DNA from 2 places in the Planococcus sp. TJ-302 genome. Region 2 is predicted to be linked to the other one. Evidence: riboswitches for the same ligand, from Rfam matches in the RefSeq annotation. Region 2 holds a riboswitch; the other holds the start of a gene.
What was found. Region 2 has a riboswitch for S-adenosylmethionine ahead of AC4EHB_RS06335 (methionine biosynthesis PLP-dependent protein). Riboswitches for the same ligand answer to the same signal wherever they lie in the genome.

Region 1 (10,951 bases), 410 kb from region 2:
TTTGTTTAACAATATGATAAAATAAAATGAAGTACGAGAGGAGTTTTCAAATGGCTACACTTTCTTCAATAAAGGTTGGAGGCTTGAGCTTTGAATGGAATCTGGAAGAAGGCAGGTTTTTGTTCGAAGGTCAGGATTCGGTCCTTTTTTGGACTTCCACTGCTTTAAAAACATTTTTTGATACGATTGAAGAGATTGCAGGTGAAGATTCGTCCAATATCGTGATGGAAACGACCGGATTCCGCCAAGGGTTGTTGGTGGGACAATACTTTTCGAAGATGAAAAACGTTACGATTTCCGATGCAGCTGCACTCATTACAAATACATACGCCTCTGCTGGATGGGGGTTGGCTGAAATCAGCGAGTTGGACGAACAGCAGAAAACGCTGAAAGTGAGTTTGAAAAACAGCTGGGAGCATAAGATGAACGTGGCGCAAGGGAAAAAATCTGGCGGTTGCTTTCTGCCGGCGCATTATGCCGGAATTTTCACCGAATTATTCGGGGAGAACATCTGGTACCGGGTGCTGCACCACCAGATAGAGGGCTTTAGTGAAACGCTTGTTGAATATTACTCTTCCGATGAAAACATTGACAAAAATATCCATCGATTGGCGCGCAAAAAAGAAGCGGAAGAAATTCAGCGCCTGGAACTTCAAGTAGAAGAGAAGACTGCTGAACTCAATGCCCTTATCAAGGAAATTTCATCGCCAATCATTCCAGTGCTCGATGGCATTGTCGTCGTGCCGCTGCTTGGAACATACGACGAAGCACGCGCAGAAGAACTGCTCGTGAAAACATTGCAGAACCTGCCAAGATATAAAGCGAAATACCTTGTACTGGATTTGACAGGGCTGAATGCAGAATTCACGTATCAGGCGGCAAGCTTGATCGACAAATTGGGCACTACAGCCTCGTTGATTGGCAGCCAAGCCATCCTGGTCGGAATATCCCCTCAAATGGGCATGATTATTACGGAAACCGGTTTGAATTTATCGAAATTCCAATGCTTCCAAACTTTGCAGCACGGCATCCATTATGCATTAGCGCAGAACGGAAGAAGTATTATATAAAGACGAAAGCTTAAGTGTTTATCTAGTCCGGAAGGCTTTTAAATCGCATCTAGACAAAAAAAAAGCGCCCACAGGCGCTTTTTAATTTGAAGACATAAGAAAAGATTTGCCCTCCGAGTTCAGAAATGAAAACACAAGTATATTATATTGATATTTTTAAAATAAGTTGTATCCCCTTGTAAGAAACGTTTATAATAAATTCGGTCTAATAAATAGTTAAGGGTGTAAATATATGAATCAGCAAGGTCAAATTTTTGATATCCATGTACTGAGAGCAGTAGGTTGTTTAATGGTGGTACTTGTTCATGTCTCAGCGCTATATTATGTTCAAAGTGGAAGCTGGGAAGACGTAATCCTGTTTATTAATCAATCAAGTCGATTCGGGACCCCTGTTTTTGCTATAGTAAGCGGGCTTTTATTATTTTTGCAGGTGAAAAAAAGAGGATTTTTCTTTAAAAAATTTTTCAGATCACGATTAAATAAAATCGTCATCCCATTCATATTCTGGACCGCATTTTATGTAGTTTATATCTGGCTGGTTTTTGGTGCGAATCCCTTTAATGGCGGAATTGAACGCTTTATTTTTAAAGCGGCATTTGGAGAAACCTATTCTCATCTTTATTTCATTTCAATTGTTTTGCAATTTTATTTGATTTTTCCATTGCTGCAGTTTATTAAAAGCAAAGGTGCTTGGTTTGGCTTATTAGCCATATCAGCTTTGGTTCATATCTATTCCATGAAATATATGGCAGCTGGACAGTTTGAAGGGTTTTTTGGCTTAATAACTGAACAACGCGCGTTTTTGCCAAAGTGGTTATTCTTTTTCATTTTTGGCGGATTTCTTGCATATCATTGGGAGATTGCAAAAGAATGGACTTATAAAATGAGAGTTCCACTATTTATTGCAGTATTATTAGTTTTTTACTTCGCAGCAGTTGAATATGAGTGGGGCGGTTACATTGGATCTAATCGTATAACTAATATCGTTAATTTGCCTGTTATCGTTATGTTTGTAATGGCGATTTCTGAAAAAGTTGCTCGAAACCCTTTACTCTTTTCCGTAACATCAAGACTTGGAGCTATGTCGATGGGAATCTATCTTATACATCCCTTTGTTATACATATGTTACAACGAAATCTACCCTCAGATGTATGGACTCTTTCTCTATTTCCAATTTGGTTTGCAGTGGTGATGTTTATCACGATTGGCATTATTTTATTGATTCAAAAATTGCCATTTGGACATATCATTTTAACAGTTCCTTCTATAGTTAATAAGGCACCTGCTAAAGAAAGCAAAAAAGAAGTTTTAACGAGAAACCTTATTTAAGGTTTAGAGGGTAATAACTTCATAAAATTAAAAGCCGTTTTCATTTTGTATCGGCTGTCACTAATTTTTTTTACGATATGGAGTAACCTCCTCAAAAGCATCAGTTTCTTTTGTTATACAAAAAAAACTTGCAGCCTTAGGGTGGAAATCGACCCTAATTCTACAAGCTTTAAGCGCCCGTGGGCGCTTTTTTATTTTGCCGATTGAACGATTTCAATAATGACTTGTGTTGCTTTTTCCATGTTTTCGGCTGAAATGAATTCGTATTTTCCGTGGTAGTTTTCGCCGCCTGTGAAAACATTCGGTGTCGGCAATCCCATATACGATAATTGCGAGCCATCCGTGCCGCCGCGTACTGGAACGATATTCGGCGTGATGCCTAATTTCTTCATCGCTGCTTCTGCGGCATCAACGATTTCCATCGACGGTTCGATTTTTTCGCGCATATTATAATACTGGTCTTCAAGCTCCAACGTGATTGCATCCGCACCGAATTGTTCTTGTAGCTTCGCTGCGACAGCTTTCATATGTTCTTTCTTCGCTTCAAACTTTTCTTTATCGAAATCGCGGATGATATAGGAAAGCACCGTTTTTTCAACATCGCCCTTGAAACTATTCAGGTGGATAAACCCTTCATAGCCTTCTGTCCGTTCAGGCACTTCATTTTTTGGCATTTCTTCCTGGAACAGGATCGCAACTGTCTGAGCGTTGACCATCTTGTCTTTCGCAGATCCAGGATGGACGCTTTTCCCTTGCACGGTTAATTTTCCACTTGCTGCATTGAAGCTTTCATACTGCAATTCACCAAGCGGTCCGCCGTCCATCGTGTACGCGTAATCCGCTCCAAAGCGGGCGACATCGAATTTATGCGGGCCACGGCCGATTTCTTCGTCCGGAGTGAACGCCACACGGATTTTTCCATGCTCTAGTTCAGGATGCTGCACCAAATATTCCATCGCTGTCATGATTTCAGCGACGCCCGCTTTATTGTCAGCTCCTAGCAATGTCGTGCCGTCAGTTGTAATCAAAGTATGGCCAACGTAGTTTTTCAGGTCCGGGAAGTCAGCGACTGTCATTGCGACTGTGCCGCTCAGCTGAATATCGTTGCCATCGTAATTTTCGATGCGCTGGGGATTGACGTTTTTGCCGGTGAAATCAGTTGCCGTGTCGACATGCGCCAGGAAGCCGAGGACTGGCAGCTGCTTATCGGTATTTGCAGGCAATGTACCAAAAAGGTAGCCATGATCGTCCATGCCTACTTCTAGAAGTCCGATGTGATTCATCTCATTTTCCAGTTCACGCAGTAAATCCCATTGGCCGGAAGTCGACGGCGTTTCGTTGTTTTCAAAATCGGATTGCGTATCGATTTTTGCATAGCGCACAAGGCGCTCGATCAAAGTTTCAATCATCAAATGTTCCCCCTAAATATGTAATGCTTTAATTTTAGCACGATAAGAGAGAATTTTGGGAATACGGTATGGGAATTTGGAAATACGCTCTATTGCGGCCGAAATACGCTCTATAACGAGCAAAATACGCTTCTAGACAATAAAAAAAGACAGCGTCTCTGCTGTCTTATATTTCATGCGATTAATTTTTTGCTGTTAATGCCTGGGCATGCGCTTGTTTGATTTCTGCTAAGAGAGGAGCGTCAGTCAACAACCGGTATCCGGTGTTCGCCAGCGCTTTGGCACCGCGGATCAAAGCTTCATTGCCCAAATCTGATTTTGCTGCTTCCCGGAACTCCGGCGTGTGTCCAACAAGGTCATCAGGACCGATTTTGATATAAGGATGCGCAGTCGGGACGACATGGCTGATGTTGCCGGCATCCGTGGAACCGAGTCCGTAATTGCGCGACTCCGCTACTTGTTCGCCTACTGCTTCCAATTCGCCGCGCACAATCGAATCCAATAGGGGAGTAGGGACAAGATCTTTGACTTCGTTTTGGAAGCGGACGATTTTCACACTGGCTCCTGTAGCAAGTGCGGCGCCTTCAGCGATTGCGCGGATTTTCTCCGCGGTATCCGCAGTTTTTTTCCATGAATCGCCTCGAATGTAAAATCGAGCAGCAGCGTATTCCGGAATGATGTTCGGTGCATCGCCGCCGTGAGTAATGATACCGTGGACGCGTGCGTCGGACGGCAATTGCTGGCGCAACGCGTTGATGCTGTTGAAAAGCTGCAGCACGGCATCAAGTGCGTTAATGCCTTTTTCAGGAGAACCGGCAGCGTGTGCCGGTTTGCCGTAGAAATGGAATTCCAATGGGTCCACTGCCAGCGAGTTGCCGGTCAGCGCCGTTTTGCCCGAAGGATGGATCATCAGCGCGGCATCGATGCCTTCGAGCAGCCCGTGTTTCACGAAGCTGCCTTTTGCGCTGCCGTGGGGTCCGCCTTCTTCAGCTGGTGTGCCAAGCACTACGATACGGCCGCCAGTCCAAGCGAGTGTCTCGGACAAGGCAATTGCAGCGGCAACGCTTGTCGTGCCGATAATATTATGGCCGCACGCATGGCCAAGGCCGGGCAATGCATCGTACTCCGCAAGAAAAGCGATGGCTGGGCCGGGAACATCACCGCCGAAGCTCGCATAAAAGGCGGTTTCGTGGCCGGCAACGCCAGTTTCGACGGTGAAGCCGGCGTTTTCAAGCAAGGCTACTAAGGTCTTGCTGGCGAAAAACTCTTCGTTTCCGATTTCAGGTTTGGCATGTATCGCTTGGCTGGCTCTGATGTACGCCGCCTGCTTGGAATCGATCGACTGGGAAATAGCCTGGACGGTTTCTTTGGCAATGGTCATTGGAATTCCTCCTCAAGAATTATTTATAATCGACAAGTTCTTCAACAGAAACGAATGTCGGGATTTGAGCGCCTTTTGTATGCTCGATGATGAATTCTTTCGTGTCTTCCTGTTGGTAAAGTTCAACGATTTTCAGGAAATCCGGATCTTCTGCATTTTCTTCACTCGCTGCAATCAAGTTGATGTATGGTGTTGCTGTTTCACTTTCACGGGCAATCGGGTCTTCAGTAGGGTTCAAGCCGGCATCAACTGCAATGCCGTTATTGATGATTGAAGCGGCAACGTCACCCATTGCACGTGGTGTTTGGCCAGAAATCATCGGTACAATTTCAAGTTTTTTCGGGTTATCCGTAATGTCATCAGCTGTTCCTGTCAAACCGGCATCATCCGCAAGTTCGATCAAGCCTGCTTCTTCAAGGAGCAGCAAGGCGCGGCCCATGTTCGTCGCTTCGTTCGGTACGGCGATTTGTGAACCTTCAGGCAGTTCTTCGATCGACTTGTGTTTTTCAGAGTAAAGGCCCATTGGCGCAATGACAGTCGAGCCGATCGGAACGATATCCAGTTTATGTTCTGCGACAAATTCATCGAAATAAGAAATCGTTTGGAATGCGTTCAAATCAAGTTCACCTTCTGCTAAGGCAATGTTCGGTGCAACGTAATCAGAGAACGTGACGATTTCAAGTTCGATTCCTTCTGCTTCGGCTTTTTCAGCAATGTGGTCCCAAATCGTCGTGTCAGAGCCGCTGATGCCTAGTGTGACTTTTCTGCTGCCGTCAGCGCCTTCTTCGTCGTTGCCGCAAGCTGCCAGCAGCAATGCGAGTATCGTTATCAATAAAAAAGCTGTAATTTTTTTCATGTGGGTTTCCTCCAATAATGGTTTAAGTTGTCGTTCGTTTTTATCTTCTTCTGACTTGCTTCGATAATAGGTTGCCAGCGGATTGGACGCTTTGCACCAGGACGACTAGAATCGCTACTGTGATGACCATGACCATTGTGTCGAAACGCTGGTAGCCGTAAGTGATGGCGAGATCTCCGAGTCCGCCGCCTCCGATGGCGCCTGCCATGGCAGAAGCGCCAATCAAGCCGACAATAGCAATTGTCAGGGCGAGCACCAGTGAACTCAATGCTTCCGGTATCAAAAAGCGGAAAATAATCTGGGCAGGAGAGGCACCCATGGCTTGCGCGGCTTCAATGACGCCTTTATCAACTTCGAGCAGCGAGTTCTCAATCAAACGGGCGATATATGGGCCGGCGTAAAAGACCAGCGGGACAATCGCTGCCGCCGTACCGATCGACGTGCCGACAATCAGCCTCGTTAGCGGGATGATGGCGACCATTAAGATGATGAACGGCACAGAACGGAAAATATTGATGACGATGTTCAGTACTTTTGATACGGGTTCATTGGCCAGCAAATGGTCTTTACGGGTGACGACTAGCAATATGCCGAGCGGGAAGCCGATTAACAGGGAGAAGAAGAATGATGCACTGGTCATATAAACGGTCTCCCACAGTGCTTCCAAAATTTGTTCGTTATCAATTAGCATAATGCTTCACCTCCTCAACCTTGACGCTGCCGCTGCGGATTGTCGCGAGCGCTTTTTGTATCTCTGCAGCAGGGCCGGTAAATTCAACAATCAGATTGCCATACGGCTCGCCTTGCAATTCAGTAATGTTGCCGAATAAAACATTCAAATCTAAATTGAAATCACGTGAAATGCGGGACATCAGCGGCTGTCCGACTGACGAGCCGGTGAATTGAATGCGGTAAATGGAATGGCTTCGTGCCGCATCCGCCAGCTGTGCCAGTAACGACGGCGGCAGCTCATCATTCATGACCGAGCGCACGAAGCGCTGGGTGGTCGGTTGCTGCGGATTGGTGAAGACATCAAATACTGTTCCTTTTTCGATGATTTTGCCGGCTTCCAGGACGGCGACTTTGTCGCAGATTTCACGGATGACGCCCATTTCATGTGTGATGAGCAAAATCGTGATGTTGTATTCCTGGTTGATGCGGCGCAGCAGTTCAAGAATAGATTGCGTGGTCTGCGGGTCCAGAGCGGAAGTCGCTTCGTCGCATAACAGCACGGAAGGATTAGTGGCAAGCGCCCGGGCGATTCCGATGCGCTGTTTCTGGCCACCCGATAATTGATCCGGATACTTCTCCGCTTGGTCAGCCAAGCCGACGAACTCCAGCAAGTTTTTGACTTGTTCCTTAATTTTATCTTTCGGTGTGTTGGCCAGCAGCAGTGGCATAGCGACGTTATGGTAGACCGTTTTGGAATTCAGCAGATTGAAATGCTGGAAAATCATACCGATGTCTTTTCGCGTTTTACGGATTTCACTGCCTGACAAGGCCAGGATATCTTTTCCGTGAATCAGCACTCGCCCGGTAGTCGGGCGTTCCAATAGATTGACTGTGCGGATCAGTGAACTTTTCCCGGCGCCGCTGAAGCCGATGACTCCGTATATTTCTCCGGTCTCAATCGTCAAATCAATGCCATTCAAAGCGTGGATTTCCTGTTTTCCGGATTGGTAGGTTTTTGTGACCTCCTCGAATTGAATCATGTAAAAGCGCCTCCTCAAGCTGAGTGTATCTATGCAAATCTCTTCGGTACAGATCAATCTTTCCAAAAGTGAACGATAAAAAGCCCTCTTTTTTCTTAATCCATAAGAAAAAAAGAGGGCTTCGGCATGAAACCATCTCGTTCTCATCTTCCAAATGCACGGATGCATTTGCAGGAATTAGCACAGTTTTCGCATGAAGCGAATCCGCTGCCGAAACGTCATAGGGCCTGTCCCTCGGTTTCTCTGGATAAGAAAGTGATGTACGTATTCGATTTGTAATGCTTACTTTAAAGGGGACTGTTGTAAAAGTCAACTAAAACTCCAAAAAAATTTTTGGACTTATTTCTGCCAGCTTATGTTAAGCAGAACCGGCGGATTTTTTGCGCAGCACTTCAGAAACCTTTTTTTCGGTGCCTTCCCGAACGCGCGCAATATTTTCAAGATGCTTCCAGATAGCCATTGCAAACAGCAGAATTGCAAAGGCTGGTGGCCAAAATCCTTCAGCTGGAAAAATCGCGATAGCTAAAAGCATGAGGTAAAGGACCAGCACGCCAGCGATGAGATAGTCGGTGGCGAGTGAAACGGCAACCAATAATAGGAGAGCGGCAATTCCAAATTTCCAATCCAGTGCCAGCATGACGCCAATAAGCGGTGCTGTTCCTTTGCCGCCGTTGAACTTCATATAGACGGGAAAGTTGTGGCCACAAACGACGCCCGCGCCAACGGTGAACAGCAAGGTCCAGGCTGTTCCATCCGAAAGCGCCGATGCGTCGAGCAGCAGCCGAAATCCGGCCACTGCAGCAAATCCTTTAATAATGTCGAAGGCGGCGACGAGTGCGCCGAATTTCCAGCCAAGCACAATTGCGGCGTTCGACGCTCCGGAGTTTTTAAGGCCTTCTTTATTGATGTTGACGCCCGTTAACAGCTGAGGGATGAGCGAGCCATGCAAAGAACCGATAATATAACCTGATATGAGTGCGGAAATTGTCCAAAATAACATCTGTATTCTCCTCCTTCCCTTCATTTTAACGCAACCGATGCTGGAAGGTTTCGAAATTATTTGAATTTTATTCTTGACATTGCTGGCCTTTCTTTTTATACTTCACAACAAGATGGAAAACTAAATCTGAATACTCTTATCAAGAGAGGCGGAGGGAATAGGCCCTGTGATGCCCAGCAACCAACAAGCGCAGCTTGGAAAGGTGCTAAATCCTACAGATCCGGTACGACGGGATCTGGCAGATGAGAGGAGGTATACCCGTATTTGGCGGCCCTCTTCTTAATCGAAGAGGGCTTTTTCTGTTCCCTCCTCAACCTTGGTTTCCATCCATAAAACCTTAGGAGGAATACGAAATGACAAATTTTAAACCGGAAACGCTTTTATTGCATGGTGGACAGCAGCCTGATCCCGTAACAGGCTCAAGAGGGGTGCCAATTTATAAAACGACTTCTTATGTGTTTAAGAATACGGAGCATGCCCAGAATTTATTCGGCTTGAAAGAAGCCGGCAATATCTATTCACGCATTATGAATCCGACGGTGGATGTATTTGAACAGCGAGTAGCGCTTCTCGAAGGCGGCACTGCAGCTGTGGCGCTGGCATCTGGGATGGCGGCTATCGCTTTCTCCATTCTGAATGTAGCAGAAGCGGGCGATGAGATCGTCGCGGACAGCAACTTGTACGGCGGTACTTACAGCCTCTTTGCAAATACATTGCCGAGATACGGTATTACGGTTAAGTTCGTCGACGGCAAGGATCCGGAAAATTTCCGTGGAGCCATCACCGATAAAACAAAAGCACTGTTTGGCGAAATTATCGGCAATCCGAGCCTGAATGTTTTCGATGTCGAAAAAGTGGCCAACATTGCACATGACAATGATATTCCGTTATTGATTGACAATACGTTTGCATCGCCTTACGGCAGCAACCCGATCGAATTCGGAGCCGATGTGGTCATCCACTCCGCAACAAAATGGATTGGCGGCCATGGTACAACAATCGGAGGCGTAGTTGTCGATGGCGGGAAATTCAATTGGAACAACCCGAAATTCCCAAGCTATACCGAACCCGATGAAAGCTACCACGGCATACGTTACGGAATCGACGCAGAAGGAGCTTCCTTTGCAACGAAATTGCGCGTTCAGCTGCTGCGTGATTTTGGCCCGTCTTTGAGTGCGGAGAGCGCGCATGCATTTTTACAGGGCTTGGAGACGCTGCATCTGCGGATTCCGCGCCATAACAGCAACGCACAGGCCATAGCGGAATATTTGAGAGACCATCCACAAGTGGAATGGGTCAATTATATCGGATTTGAAAATCATCCATCACATGGATTGGCGCAGAAATACTTGAAGGATGGATATGGATCGATCGTCAACTTCGGTGTTAAAGGTGGACGTGAAGCTGGACGTAAATTGATTGATAGCGTTGGATTGTGGTCGCATGTCGCCAACGTCGGCGATGCCAAATCGTTGATCATCCATCCGGCGTCGACAACGCATCAGCAATTGTCTAAAGAGGAACTTGAGTCATCGGGCGTCACGGAAGAATTGATCCGCTTGTCGGTCGGCCTTGAGAATCCGGAAGATTTGATTGCAGACCTTGAGCAGGCCATACAAGCTGCAGTTTTAGAAAACGTTTAGGAGGAATGCGGAATGGCTAGCGTATCTATCGGATCTTTGGCCCTGGAGTCGGGGGGAATCCTTGCGAATGTCGAACTTGCCTATGAACGCTGCGGGAAAAAAGGCGCCCCAGTGGTCCTTATATGCCATGCCTTGACAGGTGATCAATGGGCTGTCGGCACTGCGGAAAACCCAGGCTGGTGGGCAGGCCTGGCAGGGCCAGGGAAAGCCGTAGATACGGATAAATTCCAAGTCATCACTTTCAATGTGCTGGGCGGATGCAGCGGCACTACTGGCCCTTTGTCCATCAATCCACATACCGGAACGCCTTACAAGGCAGCATTCCCAGCCATCACAATCCGGGACATGGTGAATGCGGAATACGCTGCTTTACGTGAATTGGATATTACCGGTCTTGCCGCCGTAATTGGCGGATCTCTAGGTGGTATGAAAACCTTGGAATGGGGACGCAGTTACCCGGAATTCGTCAAAGCGATTTTCCCGCTTGCCGTAACGCCGGCTTACAGCGATTTTGGCGTCGCATTCAATTTTATCGGCATTCAATCGATCG
Region 2 (10,951 bases):
GTAGCAGAAGATTTCCGTTCAAACCGCATTCCGCTTGTGTTTTTCAACCGCAAATTAAACACGGATGAATTTTATTCGGTGTGCTGCAATAACTTGGACGCCAGCAGAAAAGTCGCCGAGTACCTGATCGGCCAAGGCATCAAAGAGATGGTTTACATTTCCGGCAACGGCAACACGTCGACCAGTCTCGAACGGGAAGCGGGTTTCATGGAAGTCTTGAAGAAAAAAGGCATTAGCCATCGGAAATATGCATCGGACTATACATATGCAGGCGGCTTCAAGACTGCACTGGGCATGGTGGAACAAGGACCAGTTCCAGCGGCTATTTTTGCTGCGAACGATATTATGGCGCTGGGCGTTATCGACGCGCTGAAAAAGAATTCACTGCGTATTCCGGAAGACGTAAAAGTGGTCGGATTCGACAACATCGATATGGCAGCATGGTTGGGTTATCAGCTGACTACGTGGGAGCAGCCCATTGAAAAAATGGTGGAAAAAACAATTGAATATATCATGGATGAAATCGTTGATTACACTGGCTTAGCAAGGGCAGTTGAGATTGATGGGAAATTAATCAAACGAAAAACTGCCTGAAAATTATTGACTTTCAAGATTAATTGCAATATTCTTCTTGGTAGCACATGTTTTGCATACGTATTCAAAAATTGGAGGGAATCCCATTGGTAAAAGTATATAAAGCTGGGAAATCGCAAGAAGAAGTAAGCGCAAACGATTTTAAAGTGTCGCAGATTGTTGCAGAAGCATTGAAAGATGTGGAAGCGCGCGGGGATGAAGCAGTTCGAGATTTGTCGGAAAAATTCGATAAGTGGTCTCCTGAAGCATTCAGACTCACTGAAGCGCAAGTAAATGAAATCGTTTCCAAAGTTCCTGCCTCTGTGATTGAAGACATCAAATTCGCACAAAAGAACATCAAAGCATTCGCTGAAGCACAGCTCGCGTCATTGAGCGATGTAGAAGTCCAACACATTCCAGGCGTCATTCTGGGCCATAAAAATATTCCAGTCAACAGTGTAGGCTGTTACATCCCAGGCGGGCGTTATCCAATGGTGGCATCTGCGCATATGAGTGTGCTCACTGCAAAAGTTGCCGGCGTTAAACGTGTAATCGCTTGCACGCCGCCAATCAACGGAGAAATTCCGAATGCTACGATTGCTGCCATGTCTTTAGCAGGCGCAGATGAAATCTATTTGCTTGGCGGAATTCAGGCAATGGCAGCAATGGCAATCGGCACTGAGACAATCGAAGCGGTCGACATGATCGTAGGACCGGGTAATGCATTCGTTGCAGAAGCGAAACGCCAATTATACGGCAGAGTCGGGATTGATTTATTCGCAGGCCCAACGGAGACTTTGGTGGTAGCAGACCATACAGCAGACGCGGAAATGGTCGCGACAGACATTTTAGGCCAAGGAGAACACGGTCCAACGTCGCCAGGCGCATTGATCACCACTTCTGAGCAATTGGCTGAAGAGACAGTCAAAGAAATTGAGCGCCAACTCAAAACTTTGTCGACTGCTGACGTAGCCCGCGTATCATGGGAAGATTATGGACAGATCCTTATTGTCGACTCTATCGAAGAAGCGCGCATCGAAGCAGATCGCCTTGCATTTGAACACGTGGAAATTCTGACGGAAAACCCGGATTACTTCCTGGAAAATATGACGAATTACGGCTGCTTGTTCCTAGGGCCAGAAACCAACGTCGCTTACGGTGATAAAGTCATCGGCACAAACCACACCTTGCCGACAAAAGGCGCAGCACGCTATACAGGTGGCTTATGGGTTGGCAAATTCATCAAAACGGTCACTTACCAAAAAATCACGACACCTGAAGCAAGCGCCTATATCGGTGAATACGCTGCACGACTGTGCCAGCTTGAAAACTTTGCAGGCCACGCAGAACAAGCGCTATTGCGCGTAAAACGCTACGGTAAAAAATAATAGAGTGCTTATTAAGCCGATATTTTGCAAAACAGTCCCGCTTTCACGTGGACTTGCGCCGAACTAACTCGTGCTAGCGAACAAGTTAGTCGTCACTTCATCGTTTCACTGCTCCCTTATGAGTCGGACTATTTTGCTCCATATCTAAAGAACCGAAAAAAACTGCAGAAAGTGTATCTTTCATGCTCTTCAGTAAAGAAAAAACTCTCTAAAAAGAAATACCTTTGAATGTAGCGGAAGGCGGCGAACAAGTTGGGCAAAAGGATTTTGACCAACTTGTTTGCGACGAAGCGCATGGCGCTGTAGGAGCAATGGTTTTCGCAGCGCGGAAGGCGTCCGCCTGAAGCGAAATGAAAAGAGCTAACAAGTGTCTCTTAGAAAGTTGGCATATCCCAAAGCTTGATGGAGGAAATTATATGATTGGCATGATAGGTTTATTTGGCGGATTGGCGTTATTGATTTACTTGACGATGAAAGGCATGAACTTGCTGATTGCGGCACCGCTCACTGCTTTGCTTGTCGGAATCATGAACGGGTTGCCGCTCTTCCCGCAGCTTGCGGAAGAAGGCGCAGCCAACTTCCTGACAAATTACATGACAGGATTTACGGGTTTTATCGCCTCGTGGTACCTGATGTTCCTGACAGGTGCGATTTTTGGTAAAGTGATGGAAGACAGCGGTGCAGCCGACAGTGTGTCAAAATGGATTGTTGGCAAACTTGGTATGAAACGGGCGGCGCTGGCTGTCGTTCTCGCCTGTGCCGTTTTGACTTATGGCGGCGTGAGTTTGTTCGTCGTGGCTTTCTCGGTCTATCCGATGGCGCTTAGCTTGTTCAAGCAAGCGGACCTGCCTCGCCGCTTTATACCGGCTGCCCTGGCATTCGGTTCGACCACATTTACAATGACGTCAGCGGGTTCACCTGAAATCCAGAACTGGATTCCGATTGAATTCCTTGGCACGACGCCATACGCTGGCTGGGAAGTCAGTGCGATTGTCGCCGTGTTTATGATGATATTCGGTTATTGGTGGCTGAAGAAGATGATCACAAAAGCCGTCTCGAAAGGCGAGCATTTCGTTTCGAGAAAAACGGATCCGACTGCGGATACCCGCAAAGAATTACCGAATCCGCTTCTCAGCATGGTGCCGTTGTTAGTGGTGTTGATCATTTCGTTCATTTTCCACGATTCACTGGGAACTTCTGCGTTGATCATAGCGCTTAGCGGCGGGATCGCCGCTACGTATGTGATCAACCGCAAGTATTTTACGAATATCGGCAAGGCGTTTGGCGACGGAGCGCTTGGCGCAGTTATTGCGATTGCCAATACAGCAGCCGTTGTAGGATTTGGCGGAGTCGTCAAAGCGACTCCTGCATTTGAAACAGCTGTCGGCGTCATTACTGGTATTCCAGGAAGTCCGCTGATCGGCGGCGCGCTTGCCGTTGCCGTCATCGCCGGATTGACAGGTTCGTCATCAGGCGGGCAAGCGATTGCCTTGCCGCTTCTGGCACCGCATTACCTGGATCTGGGCGTTGACCCGGAAGCGCTTCATAGAACGGTCGCTATTTCATCCGGTTCCCTGGATTCCTTGCCGCAAGGCGGTTATGTGGTAACGACAATCCGTTCGATTGCCGGTGAGACCCATAAGGATGCATATCCTGCATTCGGTGCGCTGTCTGTAGTGGTGCCGCTTCTTGGCGCGGTTCTCGCAGTAGTGTTGTTCTCTCTAGGTTTATAAGATCTAAATACCCAATGAGCTAGTTTTCAGCTAGTTTGTTGGGTATACTTTTTTTAGATGGACTATTTGGAAGAGGTGCAAAACATGGAAAAGATTTCGATTCTCGGCAGCGGCACGATGGGGCATTCCATCGCATTATCAGCAGCGTGGGCAGGGCATCCTGTAAAAGTTTTTGGCATTAATGAGCAAGACCTGGAAAATGCAAACAACGGCCTTGCCAATAAACTGGGCGTGATGGTCGACAACGATTTATTCGGCGAAGCGGATGCGAAACGCATCAAAGACACCATCCAATTCTCGACTTCTCTTGAAGAAACTGTCGAAGGCGCGACGTTCATCATCGAAGTGATTCCGGAAGTGCTGGAATTGAAGAAAGAAATGTACGCTACTCTTGAGAAGCTTGTCGGAGAAGACGTCGTTATCGCGAGCAATACATCGGGTTTCATGCCAAGTCTGCTGTCTGAAAAAATGGCGCATCCAAACCGATTCGTCGTGACGCATTTCTGGAATCCAGGTCATCTTATTCCGTTGGTCGAAGTAGTCAAAGGCAGCAAGACCGACGAAGAAACCGTGCAGCGTGCGATGCAAATTATTGTGGATATGAATAAGAAACCGATTTTATTGCAAAAAGAACTGCCTGGCTTTATCGGCAATCGTCTGCAATACGCGTTGTTCCGTGAAGCGCAAGCGCTGTTGGATTCCGGAGCGGCGTCAAAAGAAGATATTGATGCAGCAGTCACTTATAGCATTGGGCGCCGCTTGCCGGTGACCGGACCATTAATGACAGCCGATATGGGCGGCTTGGATGTGTTTTCGGCAATTTCGAATTATTTGTTCGAAGATTTGGCGACCGACCAGCGCTCAGGCAAAATTTTGTCGGAACTTGCGGCAGAAGGCAATTTGGGCGACAAGAGCGGCAAAGGCTTCTACGATTGGGAGCCAGCCGTATCGCGTAAACTCAATGCCGACCGGGAAAGGACGCTGATCCATTTCCTGAAAAATGATCTGCAGGCAATGGGGGAGAGCGAATAATGGGTGCATACTTTTCCGAACTTGCCGGGAAGACCGTCATTGTAACCGGTGGCAGCAAAGGGATCGGCCGGGATATTGCCCGGACTTTTGCAGAACTGGGGGCGAATGTCGTCATCTCGGGACGCAATCAGCAAGCGCTCGATAATGCGCTGAGCGAGCTTCATGAATTTAATCCGCGCTGCATCGCAGTGGCCGGTGATTTGAGTGCAGTAGCAGAAGTACGGCGGCTGATTGAAACGGCAGCGGACACTTTCGGTACAGTCGATGTGCTGGTGAATAATGCAGGCGTTAATATCGCAAAACCTGCGATGGAAGTGACGGAATCAGACTGGGACACGGTCCTGGATTTGAACTTGAAATCGGCCTTTTTCGCCAGCCAGGCAGCTGCTAAATATATGCTTGCACAGAAAAGCGGGCGCATCATCAATATTGCTTCCCAAATGGCATTTGTCGGCTATATCAAGCGCGCAGCCTATTGCTCAAGCAAAGGCGGCATGGTGCAAATGACCAAAGCGCTGGCTGTGGAATGGGCGAAAGGCGGGGTAAAGGTCAATGCCGTAGCTCCGACGTTCATCGAAACAGAATTCACAGCGAAGATGTTCGAAGACGAAGCATTTAAGAAAGACGTCGAGAGCCGCATTCTTCTGGACGGCCTCGCGCAGCCGAAAGACATATCTGGAGCTGTGTTGTATCTCGCTTCGGATTTATCGAATTTCGTGACAGGCGAAACAATCAAAGTCGACGGAGGATGGACCGCCATTTGACGTATAAAACGTAAAACCGTAAAGCAAATAATATTGAAGGGCAGAGAAAACGATTCGTTTTCTCTGCCTTTTATTATTAGTAGTTGCCTGACTGCAAATGGAGACTTCTGGGACTCTTTTAATATGAAGGCGCTTTCATATGAGTTTTGTCTCAGTCAAAAGTCCGAATAATACAATAAAAATCAGAAAAGTCTTTCAATTGGCTCTAAACGCTTTATAATGAACAAATATAAACAAAGGGAGATGAGGCAATGGCGAACCTGAGAAACGACTCTTTGCATCTGCATCGGGAACATCAAGGAAAACTCGAAGTCCGTTCAAAAGTGGCGGTCGGAAATGAAAGGGAGTTAAGTCTCGCCTATTCTCCCGGAGTAGCAGAGCCGTGCAAGGAAATTGCGCAGGACACGGGGAAAGTCTACGAGTACACGATGAAAGGCAATACGGTGGCAGTCATTACAGATGGCACCGCGGTTCTCGGACTTGGCAATATCGGCCCTCATGCGGCGTTGCCGGTGATGGAAGGGAAAGCGGTGCTGTTCAAAGAATTCGCGGGCGTTGATGCATTTCCAATCTGCTTGGACACAACAGACGCTGAAACAATCATCCAAACGGTTAAACTGCTGGAGCCCGGCTTTGGCGGAGTCAATTTGGAAGACATTTCTGCGCCTACTTGCTTTATCGTAGAGCAGCGCTTGAAAGATGAGATGGGAATCCCGATATTCCACGATGATCAGCATGGAACGGCCATTGTGACGCTTGCCGGATTGATCAATTCCCTGAAACTGGTCGGTAAAAACGTTGATGAAGTAAAAGTGGTCGTCAACGGGGCAGGAGCCGCAGGGATTGCGGTCGTAAAGCTGCTGAGCAAATACGGTTTCAGCCAGTTGGTCATGTGTGATACGAAAGGCGCCATTTTTAAAGGCCGTTCCTACGGAATGAATCCATTCAAGGAAGAAGTAGCAGAAATGACCAATTATGGCCGGTCTGAAGGCAAACTTGGAGATGTTATCAAAGGGGCGGACGTGTTTATCGGCGTATCGGCCGAGGGAGCTTTGAGTGAAGAAATGGTGGCATCGATGAATGCAGAACCCATCATCTTTGCGATGGCGAACCCGAACCCGGAGATTTTGCCGCACGCGGCAAAACGCGCAGGGGCCCGCATTGTGGGCACGGGACGTTCCGACTTTCCGAACCAGGTCAATAACGTCCTGGCGTTCCCAGGCATCTTCCGCGGGGCACTGGACGTCCGTGCTACTGAAATCAATGATGCGATGAAAATTGCGGCAGTAGAAGCGATTGCCGGGCTGCTGGAATTGCACGAACTCCACGATGAATACGTCATTCCAGCGCCATTCGACTTGCGCGTTGCACCGGCAGTAGCAGCCGCAGTGGCGCAAGCTGCGATTGATACGGGTGTGGCTAAGCGGCCGATTGGTACAAATGCCTCTGCTGCACAGGAAGCTCTTTCAGGAAAAACGATATATTAAAAGAAAGCCGCCCATTCAGCAAGTTGAATGGGCGGTTTTGTTCTGGAATTTATTTCACCAGTTCGGGAGTTTGTATTGCGCGGCGGACTTTTTGCAGCGCTTGTTCAAGGTCTTCCAGCAAATCGTCGCGGTTTTCGAGGCCGACAGATAAACGCAGAACACCGTCTGTGATGCCGCGCTTCTCGCGGTATTCTTTCGGCATAGATGCATGGGACATTGTCGCCGGGTAAGAAAGAATCGTTTCGACTGCTCCCAAACTTACCGCAAATACCGGAATTTTGAGGCTCTCCACAAAAATCCGGGCAGCATCTTTGTCTCTCAGGCGCAGCGATACAACAGCTCCCGCGTCGCGTGCTTGGCGCTCATGGATCGGATTGCCCGGATGGAATGTGAAGCCCGGATAATAGACTTCTTCCACGGCGGGATGGCTATGCAAATATTGCGCAATGACACGGGCAGAAGCGGATGATTGCTTCAACCGTGCGCCCAGAGTTTTGATGCCTTGGATCAAGGTATAGGAATCATGCGCCCCCAAGACCGAACCGAACGTATTTTGAATAAAGCCGAGACGATCCGCCAATTCCGGATCTTTGACGACTGCGAGCCCCGCGATGATATCGCTGTGGCCGGATAGGAATTTCGTCGCGCTGTGCAAGACGACATCTGCGCCCAAAGCAAGCGGGTTCTGGTACAAAGGCGTCATGAATGTATTGTCGACAAATGTTAAACAGCCATTGGCTTTTGCGAGCTTGGCGGCTATTTCGATGTCGGTGATATTCATGACCGGATTGGATGGTGTTTCTATATAAACGACTTTCGTATTGGACTGGATAGCTGCGGCCATTTCGCTGAGGTCGGTCATGTCGACAAAACTAAAGGAAATTCCGAATTTGGTAAGCACTTCCGTGACAAAGCGGTAAGTGCCCCCGTAGACATCTTCCGATACAAGGACGTGGTCGCCAGCCGACAGCAGCATGAACGCGGAAGAAATGGCAGCCATGCCGGAAGCGAAAGCGAATCCGCGTGTGCCGCCTTCGAGTTTGGCAATGGTTTCTTCCAGCTTTAAACGTGTGGGATTGCCGGAGCGGCTGTAATCGAACGGTCCGAATTCGTCAAAGCTGGCCTGATGGTATGTGGAAGACAAGTGAATCGGGACATTGACCGCCCCGGTTTCTTTGTCGACTCCGGCTGCGTGGATGAATTGGGTTTCCAAATGTGTCATAGGCGAAGGACCTCCTTGTCCAGTTTTGCGAATGCTTGGGTAAGATCGGCTGTCAGGTCTTCAATGTCTTCGATGCCGACGGAAAAGCGGAGCAGGCAATCGCAAATTCCGCGGCGCGTCCGCTCTTCATAAGGGATATCGGCGTGCGTCTGGGTGGCGGGATAGGTGATGAAACTTTCCACGCCGCCGAGGCTTTCAGCGAACGTGATCAGTTCCAAATTTTCCAGAAACGGACCGACCAATGATGCGTCTTGCAAGCGGAATGACAACATGCCTCCTTTTCCGGGATAAAGGACATCTGTGACCGCAGGGTGATGTGTCAGAAACTCAGCAGCTTCGCACGCATTTTTTTCGTGCTGTTTCATGCGAAGCGGCAGCGTCTTCAAGCCGCGGATCAACAACCAGGAATCGAACGGCGATAACACTGCGCCAGCTGAATTGTGAAGCACGCCCAGTTTCTCGCAAAGCGCCTGGCCTTTGGCAGCAACCAAGCCGCCGAGCACGTCATTATGGCCGCCGATATACTTTGTCGCGCTGTGCACGACGATGTCTGCGCCTAATGTTATAGGCTGTTGAAGATAAGGCGTTAAAAAGGTGTTGTCGGCAATGAGCAGCAAACCATGTTTTTTCGCCAGTTTTCCGTAGGCGCCCAGGTCGATTTCCTGCATCAATGGATTGGTTGGCGTCTCGATGAATAACGCTTTCGTTTTATCTGTGATCAAGCTTTCAGTGTGGCTGACATCATTGAAATCTGCGTAAACGGTGCGGATATTGTAAATCTCCGAATAATGCTGGAGCAGCCGGTAAGTGCCTCCGTAAATATCTTCCGGTACCAATACCTCGTCATCAGGCCTGAACAGCGACAGCACCAGTTGAATTGCCGCCATTCCGGAACTACAGGCAAATCCAGCATCCGCGCCTTCAAGAGCGGCGATGCCTTCTTCCAGTACGGAGCGAGTCGGGTTTTTGGTGCGCGTGTAATCATAGCCTGTCGACCTGCCAAGCCCCTCATGTTCATAAGCGGTCGACAAATAGATTGGGGTGCTGACCGCCCCTGTCGTTTTATCGGTTTTATTGCCTAATTGCACTAGTTGCGTTTCAATGCCGAATTTTGCCATGGGAATCATCCTTTCAAAATAAAAACAGGGGCTCGCTTCTTGAAAAAGAAGAAAGCCCCTGTTTTGGGAACCTAATCTTCTCATCTTCTAAGCCGAGGCTTATTGGAATTAGCACCGTAGCCATAAGGGCTGGTTGCTGAGACTTCACAGGGCCAAATCCCTCCGTCTCTCTAGATAAGAAATAAAATATGAAGTTTTAATGTGCGTGCAGGGTAAAGGTCCACCGATCAAACAGCGCCTTTAGATAAAGTTTACTTTAATACAGCAGGGCGAATTTTACAAGGGAAAGTTTAAATTTTTAAAAAATTATTTGTAGATCAGAAAGTTGAGATGGCTCTGTTTCTTTCCGGTTAATTTGAATTACGAAAAAGTTGAACGAACTGTCGTTTCATCTTGAATGGACATCGGAAAAGTCTATCTTGACTAGGTAAGAAGGGATGCGTTCAAGAAAACCAAGCGCCTTGAAAACATTATCGGGAACAGCAATTGACTGGTTTTTCTGGGTGCTGAGCAGGAACCGTGTAGAAAAAAGAAAATACCGCTACACTTGTAAAAGTGAGGAGTGATGAATGATGACTAGTAAAAAATTCGAAAACATACCATTGGCTGTACTGGACTTGGCGCCGGTCAACGCAGACAGCGATGCGGCTCAATCATTCAAGAACAGCGTCGAATTGGCGCAGCATGTAGAGAAATTAGGTTTTAACCGGCTTTGGCTTGCTGAGCACCATAATATGCCGGGCATCGGCAGTTCTGCGACATCAGTTTTAATCGGCCACATTGCCGGGCAAACAAAGCGGATCCGTGTAGGTTCAGGAGGCGTCATGCTGCCGAACCATGCGCCGCTCGTTATCGCAGAGCAATTCGGTACGCTTGAATCGCTGTACCCCGGCCGCATTGACCTTGGTTTAGGGCGCGCGCCCGGGAGCGACCAGGCGACAGCTTATGCGCTGCGCCGAACGTTGCACAGCAGCGGGGATGAGTTTCCACAGCAAGTAGAAGAACTGCAAAACTATTTTTCCGAAAATCCAAAAGGCAGCGTCCGCGCTTTTCCTGGAACCGGTCTGGATGTGCCGCTTTGGCTGCTTGGTTCAAGCGGCTTCAGTGCTAGGCTTGCGGCGATTAAAGGCTTGCCATTTTCATTTGCCAGCCATTTTGCGCCGGACTACACGATGCAGGCTTTGCAGCTCTACCACCAGAACTTTAAACCTTCCGCCGCATTGAAAGAGCCGTATGCCATGGTCGGCGTCAATGTCATTGCAGCGGATACACAGGAGAGGGCGGAATGGCTTGCAACATCCGGCCAGCAGCAGATGTTTGCGCTGATGCGAGGTATGCCGACCCATTTCCAGCCGCCGATCGATGATCTCGAAAAGGTTTGGTCGGACCGTGAAATTGCCATTTTCAAAGAAAAACTGGCTTCAGAATCGATGATTGTCGGCACACCGGATGTGGTCCGCGAAAAGCTGCGGAACTTTATCAATAAAACCCGGGCGAACGAAGTCATTGTCAATTCCCAGATTTTTCATCTTGAAGACCGCCTGCGTTCTTACAGCCTTCTTGGCGATATGATGGAATAAATACCATGTCTCTGCTAAAGCAATTGCTTTGGCGGGGATTTTTTTGTGCAATAA

Region 1: it holds a riboswitch for S-adenosylmethionine, as region 2 does, so the genes downstream of both, AC4EHB_RS08115 (methionine ABC transporter ATP-binding protein) here and AC4EHB_RS06335 (methionine biosynthesis PLP-dependent protein) in region 2, are expected to answer to the same signal.

Annotation. Positions count from the first base shown of each region.
Region 1 covers NZ_JBZDOI010000001.1:1,659,621-1,670,571, reverse strand. The annotation lists gene AC4EHB_RS08145 (STAS domain-containing protein) at 51-1,070, shown strand; gene AC4EHB_RS08140 (acyltransferase) at 1,303-2,400, shown strand; gene pepT (peptidase T) at 2,592-3,809, opposite strand; gene AC4EHB_RS08130 (M20 family metallopeptidase) at 3,991-5,190, opposite strand; gene AC4EHB_RS08125 (MetQ/NlpA family ABC transporter substrate-binding protein) at 5,210-6,046, opposite strand; gene AC4EHB_RS08120 (methionine ABC transporter permease) at 6,087-6,737, opposite strand; gene AC4EHB_RS08115 (methionine ABC transporter ATP-binding protein) at 6,727-7,758, opposite strand; SAM riboswitch class I at 7,899-8,012, opposite strand; gene AC4EHB_RS08110 (glycerol-3-phosphate acyltransferase) at 8,117-8,758, opposite strand; SAM riboswitch class I at 8,892-9,007, shown strand; gene AC4EHB_RS08105 (O-acetylhomoserine aminocarboxypropyltransferase/cysteine synthase family protein) at 9,112-10,401, shown strand; gene metX (homoserine O-acetyltransferase MetX) at 10,414-10,951, shown strand, end outside.
Region 2 covers NZ_JBZDOI010000001.1:1,244,758-1,255,708, reverse strand. The annotation lists gene AC4EHB_RS06370 (LacI family DNA-binding transcriptional regulator) at 1-594, shown strand, start outside; gene hisD (histidinol dehydrogenase) at 681-1,961, shown strand; gene AC4EHB_RS06360 (GntP family permease) at 2,378-3,694, shown strand; gene AC4EHB_RS06355 (3-hydroxyacyl-CoA dehydrogenase family protein) at 3,779-4,726, shown strand; gene AC4EHB_RS06350 (SDR family NAD(P)-dependent oxidoreductase) at 4,726-5,490, shown strand; gene ystJ (NADP-dependent malic enzyme) at 5,742-6,977, shown strand; gene metC (cystathionine beta-lyase) at 7,027-8,199, opposite strand; gene AC4EHB_RS06335 (methionine biosynthesis PLP-dependent protein) at 8,196-9,317, opposite strand; SAM riboswitch class I at 9,395-9,498, opposite strand; gene AC4EHB_RS06330 (LLM class flavin-dependent oxidoreductase) at 9,890-10,897, shown strand.